3 regions of the Pseudoalteromonas sp. BMB genome follow, and region 2 is predicted to be linked to each of the others. Evidence: predicted binding sites of a transcription regulator. Region 2 holds the regulator's gene; each other region holds the start of a gene.

Region 1 (7,856 bases), on a different contig from region 2:
AGTTAACTATTGGGATAATTGTAACGTAGAGATAAGACGAATAGCTAAGTTCCATTAAATGCCTATCAACTAAGCGGAACAACTGTAAGATTGGTGCAGGTATAATAATGAGCTGAGCAATTACACTCTGCCACATATAAACTTTGTCCTTAATAGCCCAAACAGCAATTATAGCCATAAACACAATATCGTTAAATGCCCAAAATATATAGCGATAAACCAACTCATCGTCTATCGCTCTAATAAAATCACCAGTAAAAGAGCCAATAATATAAAATAAAGCAATCAAAATAGCATAACGAGCGGCTTTTATATCTCTTAAAACTAAACAGGCCAACACTGCAATCAGCGATAGTGGAATGCTGTATTGGATATAAAAAAGCCTAACCGACTCCCAAGCCTCTAACATATTTACTCTTCTAATTATTAGTTAAGATGATTTTTTAATGGGTCAAGTAATTATTACAGTCGGTTAAGACGGCTTTTTTTCCGCCTCTTCATCACCGCCTTCACCATTACCGCCTGGCAGTCTAAAATTTTGAGGTTTTTTTATTGAAATCATTCTATTTCTCCTTTAAGTAGAACCAAACGAAACAATAGCGAATTCCCTGTAACTTGGCAATAAACTGTAATTAATTTTGCCTCACTTCAATAGGGTCTGACTCTTTAGGTTTGCCCTGTAAAATTGAGATTTCAACGCGCCGATTGCGGCGTCTATCTGCATCGCTGTCATTGGGAACAAGCGGTCTGGTGTCTGCGTGACCAACCACAACCATTCTGTTCTTATCAAAACCACGAACGCGCTCCATCACAGTCGCAACAGCGACCGCTCTCGTCGCCGATAAATCCCAGTTATTGGAGTAAAGTTCGTTAGTGACTCTAAAATCGTCTGTGTGACCCGAGACAGTAATTTCACCGGGTACATCTTTAAGTAGTTCTGCAATTTCGGCAATCACTGGTTCAAATTTAGGTTGTAAAAACGCACTACCTGCTGGGAAAGAACCATTCTCTTGGATACGAATAATGATTTGCTGCCCTAAAGACTCAAGCTCAATCGCGCCATCCATTATTTGCTTCTCTAGCTGCTGCGCAATCTTTTTAACAAGCTCATTAACTTGTTCTTGATCTGCGGATGCGATTGCTTGAGTTGACGCCATTTCTTGAGCAGTACTGGCTGATTCACCACCACGCTTATTGCCCCGCTGCTCTTGTCGACCACCCGCAGACGATTCATCACCAGCCTGAAACTCAAGCATCTGTTGCGTCATTTCTACAGTTTGCTGTTGGATAGTTTCAATTGGTGTTGGCTCTGGCTTACCCGGAGTAAATTCCATCGCGATAACACTGGTACCTTTTGGGATATCCTTTACTTCAATTTTGTTTTGCACACCAAAAGCAAACTTCATCGACCCGGCAATTTGCTTAAACTTCAGCACGTCCATTTCAGAAAATGCCAGTAACAGTACAAAGAAGCACATCAGTAATGACATCAAATCAGCAAATGTCCCCATCCAGGCGGGAAGACCTGGGGGAGGACATTTACATTCATTCTCATCTGACATGGTTATTCCTCAGCCTCAGCGCCACGTTTAGACTCAGGCAAATAATTTTTCAAGATGCCTTCAATGACTTTCGGGTTTTGGCCATCTTGAATACCTAAAATAGCATCTAAGATGAGCCGCTGATTTCGCTCTTCTTCATCTTTACGAAGCTCAAGCTTAACCTGAATTGGGATCGCAACCACGTTAGCTAAAAACGCACCATACAAAGTTGTTAAAAGAGCAACAGCCATGGCAGGCCCTATTGCTTTTGGGTCGTCCATGTTAGACAACATAGCAACTAGGCCGATGAGTGTCCCGATCATGCCCATCGCAGGCGCTATATCAGCGAGGGATTTAAATAAACCGGCGCCTAACTGGTGTCTTGAGGACGTTAAAGCAATATCTTTTTGCAGTGTGGCGCGCACAACATCAGCGTCATGGCCATCGACTAACATATCAACGCCTTTACGCATAAATTGGTTGGGAATTTCAGCTTCTTCTAACGCTAAGAAACCACCTTTACGCGCAGAATCAGCAAGCTCAACTGCTTTTTCAATCAGCTCTTCAGGGGTTTCAATCTTAAACATGAAGGCCTTCCCGGCCACTTTACCAATGCCGAAAAATTGTCCAAGCGTAAAGTTAGACAATACGATAAAAATTGAACCACCAAATACGATAACGACGGAAGGCGTGTTATAGAACATAGCGATCTGGCCATCACTACTTAGTACCATCGACATTACAATCAAACCTATGGCACCCAGGATCCCTATTACCGTTGCTAAATCCACATGTCCTCCGGGGGAAGTTATTTGTGATAAATCACGCAGTTATTATTGTTTGAGTTATCGGCAAGTTTCTCTACAACTTAACACTATTATATTAAAAAGTGTTTAAAATGCGAGTTTATAGCAGATCTTGTAATGCCGATACTCCGTCAGATCAAAAAGTCTCTGGTTTTTTTGACCTTGGCGCGCAATCCCCCTAAAATTGCCACACTTTTACTTTACGGGTCAGTGTGACATATGGCGGTAAAAAAACCTGATAACTTGAGCTTTGAAGAGGCTATGCAAGAATTGGAACAAATCGTTGCAGACATGGAAAATGGTAGCTTACCTCTGGATCAAGCACTTAAACAATTTGAGCGTGGGATAAAGCTCGCAAAAGCTTCAAACCAAAAACTTCAGCAAGCTGAGCAGCAGGTCGCTATTTTAATGGGCGAAGATGAGCACGCGCAATTACAGCCATTTGAAAACGAAGCCTAATGTCAGCAAAATTACAAGAAAAACTCCTGTCTGCTAAGACGCGTGTAGAAACCACCGTTTTACACTATTTTGATAATGTGCTTGATACTGAAGAAAATATCAAAGCCGCAACGCGCTACAGTATAGAAAATGGTGGTAAACGCTTGCGACCATTCTTGGTGTACTGCACTGGTGAATTGTTTGGTGCGGCTCCAGAAGACTTAGACAAGGCCGCTGCAGCAATAGAGTGTGTTCATAGCTATTCGTTGGTGCACGATGATTTACCCGCGATGGATGATGATGAACTTAGGCGCGGCCGTCCAACCTGCCATATTCAATTTGATGAAGCGACAGCTATCTTAGCTGGTGATGCCTTACAAACTCTGGCTTTTGAGCTATTAAGTGGGCATCAATTCGCAGTAAACCACCATGCACAAATAAAAATGATTTCCGCGCTAGCTAAAGCATCGGGTCTACAAGGCATGGTTGGTGGCCAAGCACTTGATATAGCTGCTACTGATCGTTCAATTACCATAGACGAACTTGAACGTATTCATAAGCTAAAAACAGGTGCACTGCTAAGCTGTGCTGTGGAGCTTGGGATCTTATGCGGCAACTCAGAGCAAGTTACCGAGCAAGCCTGTAGTGCAATACGCACTTATGGTCGTGCAATAGGCCTTGCATTCCAAGTCAGAGATGACATTCTTGATGTAGAAGGTGACACGGCGGTGCTTGGTAAGCCACAAGGCTCTGACATAGAACATAACAAGTCTACCTACCCTGCATTGTTAGGCTTAGAACAAGCAAAAGAAAAAGCCGAACAGTTGATAGATGAAGCACTGGATGCGCTTACGAAAATAGATGGTGACACAGAAATACTTGCAGATTTAGCAAAATACATCATAGATCGAGAATATTAAGCTGACGTATAAAATAACTACGCCAAGCTAAGAAAATATTCACAAGTACTTTGTAAATACTGGCTAACATAATATTATGACCAGTTGGTGACGAATTTTAATAATTATGAAGTGAGCTGCGCGGGTAAATACTCAGCAAAGACTCACTAGGACTCTGATAAATACCATGAAACTTGATAGTAGCAAGTATCCTTTACTCGCGTTAATTGACGACCCAAGTCAACTTCGTCAATTACCCCAGCATAAGTTATCTGTGTTAAGTGATGAATTACGAGAGTATTTGCTAAACTCAGTCTCTCAAAGCAGCGGTCACTTAGCTTCAGGTCTTGGCACGGTCGAACTGACCGTTGCATTGCATTACGTCTACAACACACCACAGGATAGATTGGTGTGGGACGTAGGTCATCAGGCTTATCCCCATAAGATCCTTACAGGCCGCCGTGACCAGATGCATACAATTCGCCAGAAAGATGGGCTACACCCTTTCCCATATCGAGAGGAAAGTGAATACGATACCTTTAGTGTTGGTCACTCAAGCACCTCAATTTCTGCAGCGCTCGCAATGGCTATTGCCGCTGAAAGAGAAGCAATTGGCCGTAAAACTGTTGCTATTATTGGTGATGGCGCAATGACTGCTGGTATGGCGTTTGAAGCCATGAACCACGCGGGAGATGTTAATCCGGACATGCTCGTGATCTTGAACGACAATGAAATGTCTATCTCAGAAAACGTTGGCGCACTTACAAACCATTTCGCTAAGATCCTCTCTGGTAGCTTCTATACCAATATTCGTGAAGGCAGTAAAAAGCTGTTAGCTGGTGTACCGCCAGTTAAAGAACTTGCCGGCAGAATGGAAGAACACTTAAAAGGGATGATAATCCCAGGTACTTTCTTTGAAGAGCTTGGCTTTAACTATATTGGCCCAATCGATGGACATGATGTTGGCACCCTAGTTGATACGCTGCGTAATATGCGTAACCTTAAGGGGCCACAGTTATTGCATGTTAAAACGCAAAAAGGGAAAGGCTATAAGCCTGCAGAAGCGGATCCTATTGGCTACCATGGCGTACCAAAGTTTGATCCAACCGTGCACAGCTTACCCAAATCAAAGCCCAGCGCACCGACCTTTTCAAAAGTATTTGGTGACTGGCTCTGTGATATGGCCGCACAAGATAATAAGCTGATGGCTATAACACCTGCAATGCGTGAAGGCTCTGGCATGGTGCGTTTCTCTAAAGAGTACCCAGCCCAGTATTTTGACGTTGCAATTGCGGAGCAACATGCTGTTACGCTTGGTGCAGGCTTTGCCTGTGAGGGCTTAAATCCTATTGTTGCTATTTATTCAAGCTTTTTACAACGTGCTTATGACCAACTCATTCATGATGTTGCACTACAAAATCTGCCAGTACTTTTTGCTATTGACCGCGCAGGTGTCGTTGGTGCCGATGGTGAAACGCACCAAGGGGCTTATGATCTAAGCTTTTTGCGCTGCATTCCTAATATGGTGATAATGGCACCAAGCGACCTCAATGAGTGTCGCCAAATGCTCTATACCGGTCACCGCCTAGATAGGCCAGCTGCGGTAAGATACCCTAGGGGCAGTGCGGGAAGCGCAGAGATTAGTGCAGAAATGAGCGAACTGGAAATTGGTAAGGGCAAGGTAGTAAGAGAAGGTGAAAAGCTGGCTATTTTAAGCTTTGGTACATTACTTGAAAACGCTCAAGCCGTTGCCGCAGAGCTAAATGCTACACTAGTTGATATGCGCTTTGTAAAACCTTTAGATACCGCACTTATCGAAGAGTTAGTGGTAACTCACGAGCGCTTTGTAACACTTGAAGACAATGCGATTGCTGGTGGTGCAGGTTCAGCTGTGAGCGAATATCTATTAGCCCAAGGCCATCTAAAGCCAATCAAATTACTCGGCCTGCCTGATGAGTTTATTAAGCATGGCTCACAAACCGAGATCCACGCCGAACTGGGTTTAAGCAGCGAAGGAATAAGTCAGCAAATTAAGGCTTGGCTCAATCCACAGTCTTGACTTTGAGCAGTTCTAAAAAAGGCTTCCATTTAGAAGCCTTTTTTATGCTCTGCCTCTCGCCCTGAAATATGTTGACAGTTTAAGAGCTAGTGATGAGCTTTACCTCATCCACACTCTCACTTCCGCAAGTCCATTGCTTTGCAAAAGTTGTAACTGAGACTCTATGTTCGCGCTTTGCTCAAATTCGAATGCATCCAATTGATCGTCAAAGATGATTGTCGCAGCACCATCACCGCCACGTTGCTTGACCTGATGTAATGCGATATCAGCTAGGTTCACAGATGATTCCCAACCAATGACCTTACCGCCTAGTAGTGGCAATGGATAATATGACCACCCCATCGACACCGTCAATTTGGTCGTTTTACCGTTCGGTAAGCGGTAATCCGTTTCAGCAATCGCCTTACATAAGTCGCTGACATACTCTTCGATATAGTCTCTGCTAAAGTCACGTAGTAGTAATAGGAATTCATCACCACTCCAACGGACAACATAATCAGAACCTTGCGTTCGTGTATTAAGTAACGTCGCTAATTGCTGCAAGCAACTATCACCACCAATTGGACCATAAGAATCATTAATTTTGCTAAAATCATCAATGTTCATGATCATCAATACCAAACTCTTATTTTGAGCCTGTAATGATTGTGCATTGCGCTGATAATGCTCGACATCTTTTGGTAACTGATCAAAGAGGAAGCGACGACTACGTAGCCCAGTCAATTCATCTGAGTGACTTACAAGTTTAAGCTGAGTATTGACCTGATTAAGCTTTTCGTTGGCTTTTCTGAGCTCTGTCGTACGCTCTGCTATCAACGCTTCTAGCGCGGCTTGCTTTCTTCTTTCTTGTGCTCTAAATACCCAGAAAATGAGATAGAACATAAATATAAACGCACAAGTGATAAACAGCCTAAAGTAAATAGTCTCGTCGAAACGGCGCGGTAACGTAATGGATAAGTTAAGCACCTTCGCCTGCTCCCAATCTTGCCCTTGGCGCTTAACTTCTAAAACAAAGGTGAAGTTGCCTGGTGGTAAATTGGTATAAATTGCTTCGCGGCGTGACTGAGCATCACGCCATTGCGTATCGTGCCCTTCTAGCTTGTATCTAAATTCAATGCTATGCGGCGCGTAAAAATCGATTGCAGTATAATTAATGGTTAAATCACGCTCAGATGTATCAAGCTGGATCACTTGATTTAATGATTCTGTACTAAATACTCTATCGTGGGTAGACAATGACTCGAGTCTTGGCAATAAATCCCCACCACCAAAAAGCTGGACATTTTTAGGGATTTCAACAACGCCTTGTAAGCTGGGGTAAAAAATAGCTGACTCGGTTTCAACCACGGCATCATGCCCAAGTCCTGAACAACATTGGCTTGGTCTACCATCGAGCTGCCTATCGAATGGGCTTATTACTTGTTCAACTTGCAAACTCTCTATAACATGACCGAATTGCGCAACGGGCATGCGATATACCCCTTTCATTGTGCTCACCCAGATGAGCTGATTGCTCTTGTCATAATGCAGCGAAAATATCGATCCGTAAGGCAATCCATTTGAAGCATCAAGCTGATACCAATCACCGTCTGAGGTACGATAGAATAACCCATCGTTGAGAGAGCCAACTAAAGTCGTCACAGTATCCAAATGCAAAATACTGGTGATATAAGCGGTATCCAACGACGTTTGAGAACCAATTTTTTCGATCCCCTTATCATTGTAACGATAAGCACCTTTGTTTGTACCAATGAAGCCGTATCTAGGGAAGTCTTCAACAAAAGTGACGAATTGGCTACCGAGAAAGGCATTATAGGCAAACGGCGTTATCCCCTTGTAATCAAGACGATACAAGCCCCTACCTGTACCGAACCACATCCCCCCACGATTTGAAGGGCTGAGAGAAAATACCGGATTTTGCCTGAGCTCACGCTCACTTAACTTTTGCAGTATGCCATCTTCATAGATAAGCGCGCCACGGTCAGTACCAAGAATGAGCTTTTCACCGATAAATTCTAAGTCGTGTATTACAGAGCGATTTAACTGAGCACTTGTGAGCACGGGTTGATAACTATCATTTAACCCGATAATACCAAGACCTTCTCTGCTAGCT
Region 2 (7,856 bases):
GCCGTTGGAAGCGAAGAAGAAATTCCTGTCATAACATTGGCGCCTGAGTTGGAACAGATGTTGCATCAGTCACTTCAGAACGCAGGTGATGAGGGGGCAGGTATTGAACCTGGCTTGGCTGAGAGGCTTCAAGAATCATTAAGAGAAGCACATCACAACCAAGAAATGCTAGGGGAACCGTCCATCTTATTAACCTCAGGTATGTTAAGAAGTGTGTTATCTCGATTTGTTAAACATACAATTCCAGGTCTTAGAGTGATGTCATATCAAGAAGTGCCGGAAGAAAGACAAATTAAGATAGTGAGCTCGGTTGGACAATAGAGGATAAAGGGGCTGTAACATGAAAATTAAACGTTTCTTCGCAAAAGATATGCGTACGGCTTTAAATGAAGTAAAAGAAGAGCTTGGTGCAGATGCTGTCATTATGTCTAACAAAAAGTTAGCAGATGGTGTTGAAATCGTCGCAGCAATTGATAATGACCGTGCTGCAGCACCTGTTAAGCAAGCTCCCGCTGCCCGTGCGACTGCCTCAAACGAGGCTCCGACCCGCTTTGTCCGTCCTGAGCCTCGCCAAGCACAGCCAGCAAAGCAAGCGCAAGTTGCTGATAGCTTAGAAGCATTGCTTGAGCGTCAAGCGCCGCGCCCACGCTCACCAGAACTTGCTTCTATGTTCTCACAGTCGGGAATTGATACAGAGCAAATGTTAAGCAGCCAACGTAAAACACAAACTGCTGCACCGGTGCACCAAGCGAAGCCACAGCAAGCTCGTCGCCAATCTTTTGACTTTGATGATGATGCATTTGAGCAGCCACAGCATTGGGGCGAGTCGGATGAGTTAGACAACGGTTTTGGTGATGATTTACCTGAGTTAAATGCCAAGCCTGACGAAATGAGTGCAATGCGCGAAGAAATGAACGCTATTCGTCAATTACTTGAACATCAAGTATCTGGTCTAATGAAACAAGAAATGGCTCGTCGCGATCCAACCCGTGCGTGTCTTGTAGATCGTCTGGAAGGAATGGGCATAGACAAAGACGTTGCTGAGCAAATGGCATGCTTTATCCCTGATGATGTTTCTCGTAAAGAAGCCTGGAATGCATTGTTAAACATGGTGATCAACCAAATGCACACCACTAACAATGATATTCTTCGTCAAGGTGGAGTATTTGCGATGGTGGGTCCAACTGGTGTTGGTAAAACCACAACGGTTGCAAAATTAGCGGCATTAGGTGCACAAAAATACGGTGCAGATAAAGTGGCGTTAATAACGACTGATACCTACAGAATTGGCGCTTACGAGCAGTTAGCTACCTATGGTAGAATCATTGGTTGTCCGGTTAAGCAAGTTAAAGATGCAAATGAACTTGCAGAAGTGCTTTATCATTTACGCAATAAGCGTCTAGTATTAATAGATACGGCGGGAATGAGTCAAAGAGATTTGCGCTTAACTGAACAGTTAAATACACTTATGCGTAGCGCGAGAGTAGATATTCGCAGCTATTTAGTATTAAGTGCGACAGCACAAATGAATGTGTTACAAGAAACAGTAAGACACTTCAAAAAAGTAAATTTAAGTGGCTGTATTTTCACAAAACTTGATGAAAGTCTAAGTTTAGGTGAGATAATTAGCATAGCGATTCAAAATCGCTTGCCAATAGGGTATCTTACCAACGGTCAGCGAGTGCCAGAAGACATTCGCGTAGCAAATGCTCAAAAGCTAGTAAAAAAGGCTGAGCAATTGTATTTAAAAAGAATAAAAGCACAGCACTCTCGACGTGTACCTGTAGCGTCAGAGTCAGTAGGAATGTATGATTAACACAGTTTTAGATCAAGCAAGTGGCCTGCGTAGAATGAGTCAAAATAGCAACCAGGGTGTAAAAGTAATAGCCGTGACCGGTGGAAAAGGTGGGGTGGGTAAAACCAATGTCTCGCTCAATACTGCCATCGCTATGGGCCAACAAGGACAGCGAGTTCTCGTTTTAGATGCGGACTTGGGCTTGGCAAACTGTGATGTGATGTTAGGTCTAAGGGTAGAAAAAAATCTGTCGCACGTGTTGTCGGGTGAATGTGAACTAGATGAGATTCTCGTAGAAGGTCCCGCTGGAATTAAAATTGTACCGGCGACCTCAGGCTCTCAAAGTATGGTAGAGCTGACTCCCGCAGAGCATGCAGGACTTATTCGTGCATTTAGCGAGCTTAACACGCAATTTGATGTCTTAATTGTTGATACCGCAGCTGGTATCTCAGATATGGTTCTGAGCTTCTCTCGAGCTGCACAAGATGTGATGGTTGTGGTGTGTGATGAACCGACTTCCATTACAGATGCTTACGCGTTGATCAAAGTTTTGAGCAGAGAGCATGGTGTCTATCGTTTTAAAATTGTTGCCAACATGGTCCGCAGTATGCGTGAAGGGCAAGAATTATTTGCTAAACTTTCAAAAGTTACAGACCGTTTTCTTGATGTAGCACTGGAATTAGTGGCCACCGTACCGTTTGACGAAAACATGCGTAAATCTTCTCGCAGACAAAGAGCTATCGTGGATTTATTTCCGAGTTCCCCTGCGGCGATTGCGATTAAGGGACTAGCTGCTAAGGCAGTTAAATGGCCAATTCCGCATCAACCTTCTGGTCATCTAGAATTTTTCATTGAACAACTTGTAAACGGGTGATTATGGCTTCTCCGGTCAATAGAGCTGCGGGATATCAAACTTCAGACCACATTCATAAGGTGGTTGAACGGCATGCTCCACTTGTCAAAAAAGTGGCATGCCACCTGATTGCTCGACTTCCGGCAAGTGTGCAACTCGACGATCTGATCCAGTCAGGTATGATTGGATTGATTGAAGCATCTAAAAATTTCGATGCAACTAAAGGCGCTAGTTTCGAAACCTTTGCGGGGATCCGTATTCGAGGCGCAATGCTGGATGAAATCCGTCGTGGTGATTGGGCGCCTCGTTCTGTTCACAAAAATAGCAGAATGGTTGCAGAAGCTATCTCCGAGTTAGAATCTCTCCTTGGTCGAGAACCAAAAGACACTGAAATCGCTGAAAAACTTGATATATCTCTAGATGAGTACCATCATATTTTACATGATGTAAATGCAAGTAAAGTCATCGGTATTGAGGATCTTGGGGTTGATGAAGACGTGATAACCCCAGCAAACAGCGATTTTGCGCTAGACAAACCGTTTAATAACGTTAAAAATGAACGTTTTAACGAGTCTTTAGTAAATGCTATCAAAGCGTTACCCGAAAGGGATGCTCTGGTTTTATCACTTTACTATAACGACGAAATGAATTTAAAAGAGATTGGTGCCATCCTTGATGTCAGTGAATCTCGAGTAAGCCAAATTCACGGTCAGGCAATGATAAAGCTTAAAGCTAAAATCAATGACTGGATAAATTAGAGTACATAAAATAGTTGGGTTCGAACCTCACTGGAGGAAGTTTTGGATAAGAACATGAAGATTCTCGTGGTTGATGATTTCTCTACTATGAGAAGAATAATCAAAAACCTATTAAGAGATTTAGGCTTTACCAATGTTCAAGAAGCTGATGATGGTAGTACAGCACTTCCGATGCTACAAAATCAGGAGTTTGACTTTGTAGTAACTGATTGGAATATGCCGGGCATGCAAGGTATTGATTTGCTTCGTGCAATACGCGCAGATGAAAAGCTTAAGCACATTCCAGTGTTGATGGTTACCGCAGAAGCGAAAAAAGAACAAATTGTTGCAGCAGCGCAAGCTGGGGTGAACGGATATATTGTTAAACCGTTTACTGCAGGTACGCTCAAAACTAAGCTTGAAAAAGTATTTGAGCGACTAGGCTAACAGCAAGGGGATATGGCCTATGTCTGTAAATGCTGCGCCTCAAATTACACTTGAACAAGCTAAGCAACTTGTTGAGCTTCTAGAACAAGGTGAACAAGAAAAAGCTGACCAGCTGATTTTAGAAGCTGCTAACAAAGAGCAATCGGAGTTATTTGCAGAAGTCGGAAAGCTGACTCGCCAATTACACGAGTCCTTGAAGAACTTTGAGCTGGATACTCGCCTCGCAGATCTCACGACAGAGGCTATTCCTGACGCCAAGCAGCGTCTTAATTATGTTATGGAAATGACAGAAAGCGCTGCGAACAAAACGATGGACGCGGTCGAAGAAAGCTTACCTCTTGCGCAGAACCTAGCGGATGAGTTAGCGCAAATAAAGCCCACTTGGGATCGATTGATGAGCAGAGACATTCAACTCGGTGAGTTTAAATCTCTATGTCATGATCTCGACAGCTTTATGCAGACTTCAAAGACACGTACAGACGAATTACAAGGTTTAATGACTAATGTGCTGATGGCTCAGGACTATCAGGATTTGACTGGGCAGGTTATTCGGCGCGTCATTGAGCTTGTGAGAGAAGTAGAAGATAGTCTCATTCACCTCCTGACTGTTTTTGGTACTTCAGATGAAGCACCTTCAACTGCTGTGAAAGCGAATGAAAACGAAATAAAAACAACCGAGACTATCAGTGATGAATTGTCTGGACCTGAAGGTCCAATTATTGACGCTGAATCGCGAGATGACGTGGTTTCTGGTCAAGACGAAGTCGATGACTTGCTATCTAGTTTAGGCTTCTAGTTGGAGAGTGTGTATGAGCTTTGAAGTCGATGAAGATATCTTGCAGGACTTTCTTGTTGAAGCAGGCGAAATATTAGAACTGTTATCTGAACAGCTTGTTGAACTAGAAAATAATCCTGAAGATAAAGAACTTCTCAATGCGATTTTCCGTGGCTTCCATACCGTAAAAGGTGGGGCTGGCTTCCTAGGTATGACCGAACTGGTCGATGCCTGTCACGGTGCGGAGAACGTGTTTGATGTACTACGACAAGGGCAACGAAAAGTAACTTCCGAACTGATGGATGTTATTTTGCAATCTTTGGATACGATCAACGAAATGTTCGCTTGTATTCAAAACCGTGAGGAACCAGAAGCGGCCGACCCTGTGTTGCTTGAAACACTCCACAAACTTAGCCAGCCTGCATCTGAAGACGAAGTCAGTGAAGTGATTGACGAACCTACTTCTGAGTCAGAACCTGTGGTGCCAGATTTAAGTGCTGATGATATTTTATTCGACGCCGATGTTGGTTCAGGCGATGATAGCGGCTCCAGCATCGATGAGATAACAGAAGAAGAATTTGAAAATCTTTTAGATGAATTACACGGTTCGGGTAATGCGCCTGCTGTTGCTCCGGCAACTAAACCTGAAGCTGTATCAACCTCAGATGATGGTGATATCACTGATGACGAATTCGATAACCTCTTAGATGAACTTCATGGTGTTGGTAAATTCGGTGGAGCACCAAATGCAGAAGATGCTGTTGCCCCAGGAGCGAGTGAACCTAAGGCTAAATCAACCTCACCAGCAGCCCCAAGTGGGTCTACTGGCGACGAAGAAATTACCGACGATGAGTTTGAAGCTTTGTTGGACGAGCTTCATGGTAAAGGCAGTGCACCTAAAGCGGTCGATGAATCGCCAGTAGAGGTTTCAGAGACTAAACCTGCGCAACCAGAGCCTGTTAAAGCCGCGCCAGCGCCGAAACCTGCACCAAAGCCTGCGCCCAAAGTTGAAGCTAAGCCTGCGACTCCAGCACCAGCACCGCAAAAAGAGCCCGAGGCTGCAAAAGCTTCCACACCAGCCGCTGCGAAGAAACCTGCGGCACAAGCTGAGACCACGGTCCGAGTTGATACTAAACGTCTTGATGAAATCATGAATATGGTTGGCGAATTAGTATTGGTTCGTAACCGTTTGGTTAGCTTAGCGAATAACACCAACAGCGAAAGCATGGGTAAAGCTATTTCGAACCTTGATGTAGTCACTGCTGATTTGCAGGGCGCCGTGATGAAAACGCGGATGCAGCCAATCAAAAAGGTATTTGGTCGCTTTCCTCGAGTAGTGAGAGACCTTGCTCGCAGCTTGAAAAAAGAAATCAACCTAGTTTTACAGGGCGAAGAGACGGATTTAGATAAAAATTTGGTTGAAGCGCTTGCAGATCCATTGGTCCACTTAGTGAGAAACTCAGTAGATCATGGCATTGAAATGCCTGACGTACGCGAAGCGTCGGGCAAACCAAGAATGGGTACAGTCACATTGTCAGCATCTCAAGAGGGAGATCACATTCTTCTCACGATTCGAGATGATGGTGCCGGTATGGACCCTGAAAAGCTCAAAAAGATTGCTATAAATAAAGGCGTTATTGACTCCGATCAAGCAAGCCGACTGTCCGATACCGAAGCCTATAATTTGATCTTCGCACCAGGGTTCTCAACAAAAGAGCAAATTTCAGACATTTCTGGTCGTGGTGTTGGGATGGACGTTGTTAAAACGAAGATCACTCAATTGAATGGCTCGGTAAATATCCAATCAGAATTGGGTGTTGGTACCGTATTAGAGATTAAGGTACCGCTTACATTGGCTATTTTGCCTACCTTGATGGTGGTAGTCGGAGAGCAAACGTTTGCGTTACCACTTGCCGGCGTGAACGAGATCTTCCATTTAGATTTGACCAAAACGAATGTGGTTGATGGTCAGTTGACTATCATAGTGAGAGAAAAAGCAATTCCGTTATTTTATCTTGAACATTGGTTGGTAAAAGGTGCGAACAGGGGCATGAGAAAGGCTGAAGGCCATGTTGTCATTGCGCAAATTGGCACTAAACAAGTCGGTTTTGTGGTTGATTCTCTGATAGGCCAAGAGGAAGTCGTAATCAAACCACTAGATGCGTTATTACAAGGTACACCAGGTATGGCTGGTGCTACCATCACATCTGATGGTGGTATTGCGCTAATCCTTGATGTCCCCAACTTATTAAAACACTACGCCTAATTTTATTAGGCGTAGTTCGAATTCTAGAGCGGCATTTGCTGCTCTGCTGTAGAGCAAATTAAAGAGCGTTGCCAATGGCAGTTAAAGTGTTAGTCGTAGACGATTCTAGTTTTTTTCGTCGTCGAGTCAGTGAAATTTTAGAAAAAGACAGTGAAATCAAAGTTATAGATTTCGCAGTTAATGGAAAGGAGGCGGTTGAAAAGGCCGCTTCATTGCGTCCAGACGTAATTACGATGGACGTGGAAATGCCTGTGCTTGATGGGATCAGTGCGGTGAAGCAGATCATGCAGGCCACTCCGACCCCAATCTTAATGTTTTCTTCGTTAACTCGTGAAGGCGCTAGTGCTACGTTAGATGCACTGGATGCGGGCGCTGTAGATTTTTTACCGAAAAAGTTTGAAGACATCGCTCGTAATAGCGAAGAAGCAATTAAGTCGTTACAAAATAAGGTAAAGGAAATTGGCCGCCGTCGCGTTAGCCGTTTTACTCGCCCTACTATTACGACTCCGCCAAAACGCGTCGAGTCTAGAGCAACTCGCGCTGATGCAGGACGAGCAACGATCCCTCAACCGGATAGAAGTTTTCAGAGGCCTGTATCTGGTGGTACGTCTAGTGCTGCGGGTGCTAGAGCGTCGGGTAAGAAATATGGACTGGTTGCAATTGGCACATCAACAGGTGGACCCGTTGCACTGCAAACCATACTAACTCAGCTGCCTGCAAACTTTCCTCATCCAATTTTACTGATCCAGCATATGCCAGCCGCATTTACACCTGCGTTTGCAGCGAGATTGAATAGTTTATGCCAGATTAAGGTTAAGGAAGCCGAGCAAGGTGATAGATTAATGCCTGGGGTGGCCTATTTAGCCCCTGGCGGTAAGCAAATGCTGGTTGAAAATCGCGGTGGTAGTAAGACACTAAAAGTGTTCGAAGATGATAGTCCAAGGATCACCTATAAGCCCAGCGTTGATGTGACATTTGCAAGT
Region 3 (7,856 bases), on a different contig from region 2:
TCTTGATATCGCGAGCTATCAAAGGAAAATGTGTACACCCCAACACTAGCCTATCAACAGTGGCTGGAATGTTAAGCCGAGCTATTTCCGCGCACAGTGCCTCTTTATCCAACTCATTATGCCAATAAAAGTGCTCAGCGATCCTTACAAGCTCCGTTGAATGCAAAGTTTCAACTTTACAACCTGAGGTAAAATCCATGATGAGCTTATGCGTATATGCATTATTTGACGTTGCCGGTGTTGCTAAAAGTGCGATGTGCTTGGTCTTTGAACTAGATGCAGCAGGCTTAACAGCAGGAACCACACCTATAATTGGTATCTGGGTATGTTTTCTGGCTTCTTCTAATGCGTATGTTGAAGCGGTATTACATGCAATGACGATGAGATCAACATTGTCCAAGTATTGCTGTTGCCAACGAATAAGTCCCTTGATACGTGATTTGATTAGCTCTTGAGGCTGAAGGCCATATGGGAGAAAAGCATTGTCCATAACATAACTAAATGAAACCCCCTGCAAACATGCCTTTAAGTGCGACAGCACACTGGTGCCACCGATCCCCGAATCGAAAACCAAAATATGCGACAAACTTCATACCTCAAATCAATGAAGTATGAAGTTTGCCATGAGTCCTCGCGAAAAGAAACTGGCTTAGCTTGTTTGTTTTTGCTCTACTTGCTCTTTATTTAGTTCATTCAGTTTACTAAAAAAGCTACTAGCATAATCCAAAAACTCATTTAGTCTCGACTGACCTTCATTCATCCAAGCAAGCAGGTTTGGCAACTCATTATCGGCATTGAGTCCCTTAGCTTGCTCTTGCACATCTGCTAACTGCTTATTGAGTGGCATAAATGCCTTCTCTAACTCTTTCATTGGATTGCCTTGCTGATATTGAGCAATCGCAGCAGACGTTTTACTTTGTCTTAGATCCATCGTGAAATTAGTGATCTGATCTGAGTTTAAGCTAAGCGACTTTGCCAAATCGAAAGCTTCATCGTATTCACCACCGAAAAAAGAATCACTGACATTACGGATATCTTCCATCATATCGTTAATTGCCTGCTGCTCCTCTTCGTTCAGCTCACCATTTACCTTAATTGAGAAACTGACTTCGTGAGAGGACTTAGTACCATACGCCATGCCATAATCATTACCTTTTTGCGCGACACTCGCAGCAGCCCCCTGAGCGTACGCATCGGAGAATGAAATAACGACTTCATCCCCTTCAGCTGTAGTAAATGCATATTCAGCCTGATTAGAGAGGCTCGCAAACTGTGCGGCACTGATCGCTAATGCCTTTGGCGACTTTTCTTCAAACAATTCTTTTTCAAAATCATCTAAACCTTTAAAAATCCCTTCTCGTGATTTTTCAATACCATCTTCGATGTCGGAATTGAAAGCGCCCATGCCTTTTAACTCTTCGCTGGCTTCATCAATACCCTGTAGCACGCCCTTACGTGCCCCATCTAGCATGGATTTCAATTCGTCATCATTTTTGCCGTCGACTTTGGCTTTCTTCACTGCACCCTGAACAAAATCGAGTACATTTTTGACAATAGATTCAAAATCAAATAGTGGCTTGTCTTTTTTATCTTGTGTCGGCTTCTCAATCCCCAACGCTTCTGCAAGCTTATCATCAAGAATTTTAGCTGCTAGCTTAGATTTATTCCCCGCATAGCTGTCTGAATTAATTTGGATATTTGGTCCTATCCCTTTGCTCTTTCCAGGCTTATGCTGCATCGCTGGATTGAGCAACTGATTTAATTGCCCGATTTTCATGGTATGCCCTCCAATATATTAGTTAGATTATCGGCATATTTGCGCAAAGCTAAAGTATAATGATTAAAAAAACAGCAAACCAGACGCATCAGTGATGCTAGACTGGACAAATTAGCAACGCTCCCTAAAATAGCGCCTCTTAATTCAACATAGATGGTTTTAGCATGGCAGTAATAAAAATTGATGATTCAGCATACGAGCAACAGTTAGCAGATAAAGCTGAGCGTATCACAACACAATTTGCACAGTTTGATGCACCTGCACTTGAAGTGTATGAATCTGCAACTCGCCATTACCGCCAGCGCTGTGAATTTAGAGTATGGCATGAGGGTGAAGATCTGTTTCACATCATGTTTGACCAGCAAACAAAAGAAAAGATCCGTGTTGATAGCTTTGATCCTGGTGCGCCGCTTGTCAATGAAATGATGCAGGTGATGATACATCAGCTGAAAGGCAACGAAATATTGCGTCGTAAACTGTTTCAGATCGACTATCTCACGACGCTGAGCGGTGAAATACTGATCAGCTTACTTTATCACAAGCAGTTAGATGAAGCGTGGCAAACTGCCATGCAGACATTAAGAGCCGAATTGCAACAAACCTATAAAGTTGATTTTATCGGTCGTGCTAGAAAACAAAAGGTTGTGTTTGGCAACGACTATGTAACTGAAAAACTAAGCGTTAACGGTATAGAATATATTTATCAGCAGGTTGAGAACAGCTTTACGCAACCGAATGCGGAAGTGAATCAGAAAATGCTAGCTTGGGCGCAGTCCATTAGTGAACCGCTAAGCAACGACCTATTAGAGCTTTATTGTGGTAACGGTAACTTTTCAATCGCATTGGCAGGCTCATTCAATAAAGTGCTGGCTACTGAGATCTCTAAATCATCAGTAAAGTCTGCACAATTTAATATTGCAGCAAATAAAGTCGATAACTTAGATATTATTCGCATGTCGAGTGAAGAGTTTACACAAGCCATGAAAGGGCAGAAGTTTTCTCGATTAGATGGTATTGATTTACAGTCCTATGATTGCCAAACGATCCTTGTCGACCCGCCTCGTGCTGGCATGGATGAATTGACTTGTCGCTTAGTCAGCAACTACGACAACATTATTTATATCTCATGTAATCCAGACACGTTAGAGCGTGACTTAGCCTTGTTATGTGAAACACATAAAATCGCACGTATGGCGATTTTCGATCAGTTCCCTTATACCCATCATATTGAATCTGGCGTTTACTTAGTGAGAAAGTGATCTCTAACGATTAACGACTGGCTGCCATCGCTGTGATAAGTGCTGGCAGTTGAGTTTCGCTAAATACTTGAATACCAGATTGCTGTAATAAAGACGCCGTCAGCCCCTGCCCTACTATTTTTTTACCGGTATGACTACCATCGTAAATCAGATTGCTGCCGCAAGACGGACTGGACTCTTTTAACAAGGCAAACTTTATATCGTGCTGAAGGCAAGCCGCTAGCGCTTTTTTAGCACCGAGTTCAAACGCGGTGGTAAAATCATCCCCTTGTTTACTCAAAACTTTACCATCTGCTATTTCAGCCGATGGGCGAGGTGTTGGTAAACCACCAGATACTTCGGGGCATAGCGGTAAGACCCAATTTTTTTGCCGCCAATACTGTAATGTATTGTCTTGAAGGCTTTGTGAAGAGGCGTCATACCTCACCGGATAACCTAATAAACAGCTAGAAACTAAAATTTTAAACATAAAAAAGCCCCGCAATAATTGCAGGGCTAGTCTAATACAAATTAGATTTTATTTCTTTGCTAAATAATTCACCAAAGCAGCAATTTGCTCAGGCTTAGTCGTACCAGACTCACGAAGTAATAGCTTGTATTTACCGTTTACCACGAACATTGGTACTCCTGTTAGCGCGCCTTTATCAGAAAGAGTCTTCTGCATACGTTGCATTTTTGAAGCTTTAGTACGAACAGAGAAACTGGCATAAAGTTTATCAAACTTCTCTTCTTCAACACCTTGTGCAATAAAGATATCTTTTACATCAGCAAGTTCATTGATTTTTGCACGCTTGCCATGGATATGATTAAACATGGCTGCAACTATCTTGTCTTTTTGTGGCAGCACTTCAGCAGTTGCAAGTGCTTGTGCCAACACCTGTTGGATCTCAGGCTCTCTTGGACCAACAAAATCTATATGGCTTTTTTTAAGCTTAACGCCCTCGTCCAACTTTGGTTTAACGTCAACGATTAAATTTTCCATTGCGTTACAGGCTGGACAATAAAAAGAAAAATACTCCATTACCTCAGGCTTTTTCGTGCCACGCTCAGCAATAACTTCATAATGTACACCTTCTTCAAATGGCGCCGCCTGAGCAAGAAGAGGAAGCATTAGTGCAACCGCTAAGCCTTTTAATACTTTCAACATACTAACTTTCTCCAGTCCTTATTTTTTTAATAGATATGCGATCAATTCATCAAGCTGCTCTTGACTCTTGATACCTTTCATTTCGATTCTGTATTTGTCGTTTACGATAAAAGTTGGAACGCCTGTAAGCGCACCCGCTTCAGAAAACTTTTCTTGTGCTTTAAGCATGTTATTTTCCGCACTCACTACTGGCATGCTCGTTACAGCCTGATCAAACTTTTCAGCAGAAATCCCATTTAACTCCATTAGCGTTTTCAAATCTTTAATGTCTAACAGTTTGTTTCTTTCAACATGAATAGCATTAAAAATCTTCTCGGCAATCACATCCGCTTTGCCTGCTTGATCAGCAATAATATAGGCATAGCTTAGGTTGCTCTGCGTTTCTGTAGGAACGCCTCGCAGGAAGTTCACATGGCTTTTTTCAAAGTACGCCCCCTCAGGTAAGTTCTTTTCAATCGCTTTTGCAATTGGCTCAAAGCGGAAACAGTGAGGACAGTAAAAAGAGAAAAACTCAGTAACTTTCTCTGAGTTACTCTGTTCGGTTGTTAAGGTTGTGTAGTGTTCACCTTCGGTAAAGTCTGAAGCCATCGCAGCAATGGGCAAAAGTAATGCAATAAGTGCGATTTTTAATTTTTTTAGCATGTTACTCTCTCTAATTTTAAGGAAATAGGCTCAAACTTGGTTCATCTAATGCAGCAAATTGCTCTTTTAACGCTAGGATCTGTTGTTCCCAGTATTTGTCTGTCGCAAACCAAGAAAAGTTCCGTTCGAATGCAGGATCCTGCCAGCGCTGTGCCAACCAAGCCATATAATTCACCATTCTCATGGCACGTAGCGGCTCAATTAACCCAAGCTCTTTTGAATCAAACGGCATAAATTCTTCGTAACCCATAAGCAGGGTGTCTAACTGTACCAATTGCTCGTTGCGGTCGCCATTTAACATCATCCACAAGTCTTGTATTGCTGGGCCTTGCTGACAATCGTCAAGATCCACCAACATCAATTGATCTCTAGACCACAATAAATTTCCAGCATGGCAATCCCCATGAAGCCGAAGTGTTTTGGCAACTTGATACTTTGAGGTTGCTTTGTTAATAACTTGCTCAAGAATAGTAACAAATGGAGTATGTAGATGACTAGGCACTAACTGGCTTTTTAGCAGTGTTTGTTGCGCATCAATTAAAAAACGCTGGGTATTGAGCTGTGGTCTATGCTCGAATGCTCGCTCAGCCGACAGACAATGCAAGCGCCCTAGGTAGCGACCTAAAATTTCTAAGTGATCTAGATTATCGAGTTCGAACTGACGTCCACCAACGCTTGGAAACAACGTATAGCGATAACCTTCATAAAAATGCAGACTACGCCCAGTAATAAGTAAAGGCGCGACAACAGGCACTTCAGCTTCTTTCGCTGCCAGTGCGAATTCATGCTCTTCAAGAATTTGTTCATCCGTCCAACGCGCTGGGCGGTAAAACTTCACCACATAACGTTTGCCGTCCTCAGCACCAAATTGATAAACACGGTTTTCATAGCTGTTTAAGGCCAATAATCCCGTTGTCGGATATATCTCAAGTGCCTCAATCGCATCTAAAATTAGATCCGGTGTCAACGCGTTAAAACTAAAATCGTTCATAATGTTTATAAAAAAGCGAGGTTTTATACCTCGCTTTTACCTTGTTATCTTCCTTTGAAGAAATTGGTCGGCTGCGCCAGCCGTTCTTCAGGATCGTCTTGGTTAATAAGCACAAACTCAAATTCAGTGACTGGCTTTTTCAAATCATATGGATCAATCACAACAGAGAGTGGCACATCTAATGTCGTGCCTGCTGCTAAGTGCACCTCTTGCTTACCGATCACCTGATAATTACTTAGACCTGTTATTGCAATAGAAAATTTCTGCTCAACTTGCGCTTTGTTTATCACTTTCAAGGTATAGGTATTTTCTACCAATCCCTCAATATTGACACGATAAAGCTGATTTCTATCCCGAATAATATCAAGATCCATCGGCTTACGCATCGCAATGTTCGCAACTAATGCACCCGTGATAACGACCAGAATCATTAAATAACCGATTAATTTACCACGTACTGGTTTGGTCTTTTCGCTGGATGATTCTAAATTGCGCTCTGTAGTGTAAGCAATCAATCCACGCGGGTAGTTCATCTTATCCATAACACCATCGCAGGCATCAATACACGCACCACAGTTGATGCATTCATATTGCAAGCCATTACGAATGTCGATACCGGTAGGACACACCTGAACGCACAGGTTGCAATCAATACAATCTCCTAGACCTAGCGCTTTTGGATCTTGTTTGCGTCCTCGAGGACCTCGACTTTCACCTCGTTCGCTATCATAGGCGACGGTAAATGTGTCCTTATCAAACATGGCTGATTGGAAACGAGAGTAAGGACAGATGTGTAAACACATGATTTCCCTCATCCAGCCGGCATTACCATAAGTACAAATGGTAAACACGATAATGCTAATGACAGAATAAAAGCCTGCAGAAAAAGTAAGTAAATCAGGGATCAACGAGCGGATTGGGGTAAAGTAACCAACAAAAGTGATTGCGGTATACAGTGAGAAGAGTATCCAGCTACCGTGTTTTGCCGTTTTTCGCCAAAACTTGTCAAAATCCATCGCTCTCTGATCTAGCTTTTTCCGTTGGTTTGCCGTTCCTTCAAACTTTTCTTCAAACCAAATAAAGATAAACGTCCAAACGGTTTGCGGGCAGGTGTAGCCGCACCATACCCGGCCATAGAAGGTGGTCACCAAGAACAGAGCAAATGCCGCTATCATCAGAATAAAAGCAAAGATAGTCAGATCTTGTGGCCATAGTGTCATACCAAAAATATTGAACTTCTGCTCAAAAATATCGAACAACACCGCTTGATGGCCGTGAAAGTTTAACCAAGGTAAAGCCATAAATGCCAACATACCAATAAAGCCGATACGCCTTCTTAGCAGTTGATGTAGGCCAGACACCGCCCGGACATATATGCGATTACGAGGATTAAAACGATCGGGCGTAGAGCTATTGAGCGATTTCCCTTCAGTGCCACCTATTGGCTTTTGAATTTTTACTTCAGACGGTATGTTTTTAACCTTGATTCTTTCGTTCTCCATGGAAGCTCCTTAGTGCTTTGGAACGAGATGCACTTGCTACAGTGACCTTGAAAAATACAGGCTAAACTATTGCAATGTGCCCCATGACATAGTTTAGCGCTTACTATTATACGCTTTGAAACTCTATGATTAATAGTAAGTTGAGCTAAAACCCACCATAAATGATGAGAGACTTGTTGCGACCTGACAGACAAGTTTATTACACTAGGAACAAGATTTTTGTTAGCTAGATCAAATCAGCGTCAGATTATGAAAAAATTCTTAGTATTAGCCATTATAGTCGTTGCTCTGTTTACTGTGGATCATCCATTGATTAAAGAGCCAAGAGATAGATTACTCGGTCAAGGCGTTGAAGTGCTGAGCGAGTCCAGCAAAGTACAACGCAGTACGGCTGCAAGAATCGCCAGAGCCAACGTCGTAAAAGCAATTACCATGACAGATGACGAAAAGCGCTATATTGATGAAGCCCTTGCAACAGATGAAAAAGTAAGGCTTTTCCACCTCAAGTATTGTAAAGAAAACGACTATAACTTGTATT

The links. Region 2 encodes FliA, which starts transcription of late flagellar genes. Its sites were predicted from a motif close to CTAAAGNTNNNNNNNNNNNNGCCGATA; they were not measured.
Region 1: a site for FliA is predicted at 2,388-2,414, ahead of pomA (flagellar motor protein PomA). Genes of this name have one in related genera too.
Region 3: a site for FliA is predicted at 1,806-1,832, ahead of BB427_RS21945 (DUF5610 domain-containing protein). Genes of this name have one in related genera too.

Annotation. Positions count from the first base shown of each region.
Region 1 covers NZ_MBQA01000204.1:5,605-13,460, forward strand. The annotation lists gene BB427_RS20520 (hypothetical protein) at 1-409, opposite strand, end outside; gene BB427_RS20525 (flagellar motor protein MotB) at 633-1,562, opposite strand; gene pomA (flagellar motor protein PomA) at 1,565-2,332, opposite strand; gene xseB (exodeoxyribonuclease VII small subunit) at 2,567-2,806, shown strand; gene ispA ((2E,6E)-farnesyl diphosphate synthase) at 2,806-3,705, shown strand; gene dxs (1-deoxy-D-xylulose-5-phosphate synthase) at 3,872-5,743, shown strand; gene BB427_RS20550 (ligand-binding sensor domain-containing diguanylate cyclase) at 5,843-7,856, opposite strand, start outside.
Region 2 covers NZ_MBQA01000013.1:136,369-144,224, forward strand. The annotation lists gene flhA (flagellar biosynthesis protein FlhA) at 1-321, shown strand, start outside; gene flhF (flagellar biosynthesis protein FlhF) at 341-1,816, shown strand; gene BB427_RS01880 (MinD/ParA family protein) at 1,809-2,669, shown strand; gene BB427_RS01885 (RNA polymerase sigma factor FliA) at 2,672-3,406, shown strand; gene cheY (chemotaxis response regulator CheY) at 3,449-3,832, shown strand; gene BB427_RS01895 (protein phosphatase CheZ) at 3,852-4,628, shown strand; gene BB427_RS01900 (chemotaxis protein CheA) at 4,642-6,873, shown strand; gene BB427_RS01905 (protein-glutamate methylesterase/protein-glutamine glutaminase) at 6,948-7,856, shown strand, end outside.
Region 3 covers NZ_MBQA01000210.1:865-8,720, forward strand. The annotation lists gene murI (glutamate racemase) at 1-586, opposite strand, end outside; gene BB427_RS21945 (DUF5610 domain-containing protein) at 650-1,777, opposite strand; gene trmA (tRNA (uridine(54)-C5)-methyltransferase TrmA) at 1,942-3,036, shown strand; gene BB427_RS21955 (DUF523 domain-containing protein) at 3,047-3,505, opposite strand; gene BB427_RS21960 (thiol:disulfide interchange protein DsbA/DsbL) at 3,554-4,183, opposite strand; gene BB427_RS21965 (thiol:disulfide interchange protein DsbA/DsbL) at 4,202-4,825, opposite strand; gene BB427_RS21970 (serine/threonine protein kinase) at 4,842-5,816, opposite strand; gene ccoG (cytochrome c oxidase accessory protein CcoG) at 5,861-7,318, opposite strand; gene BB427_RS21980 (hypothetical protein) at 7,568-7,856, shown strand, end outside.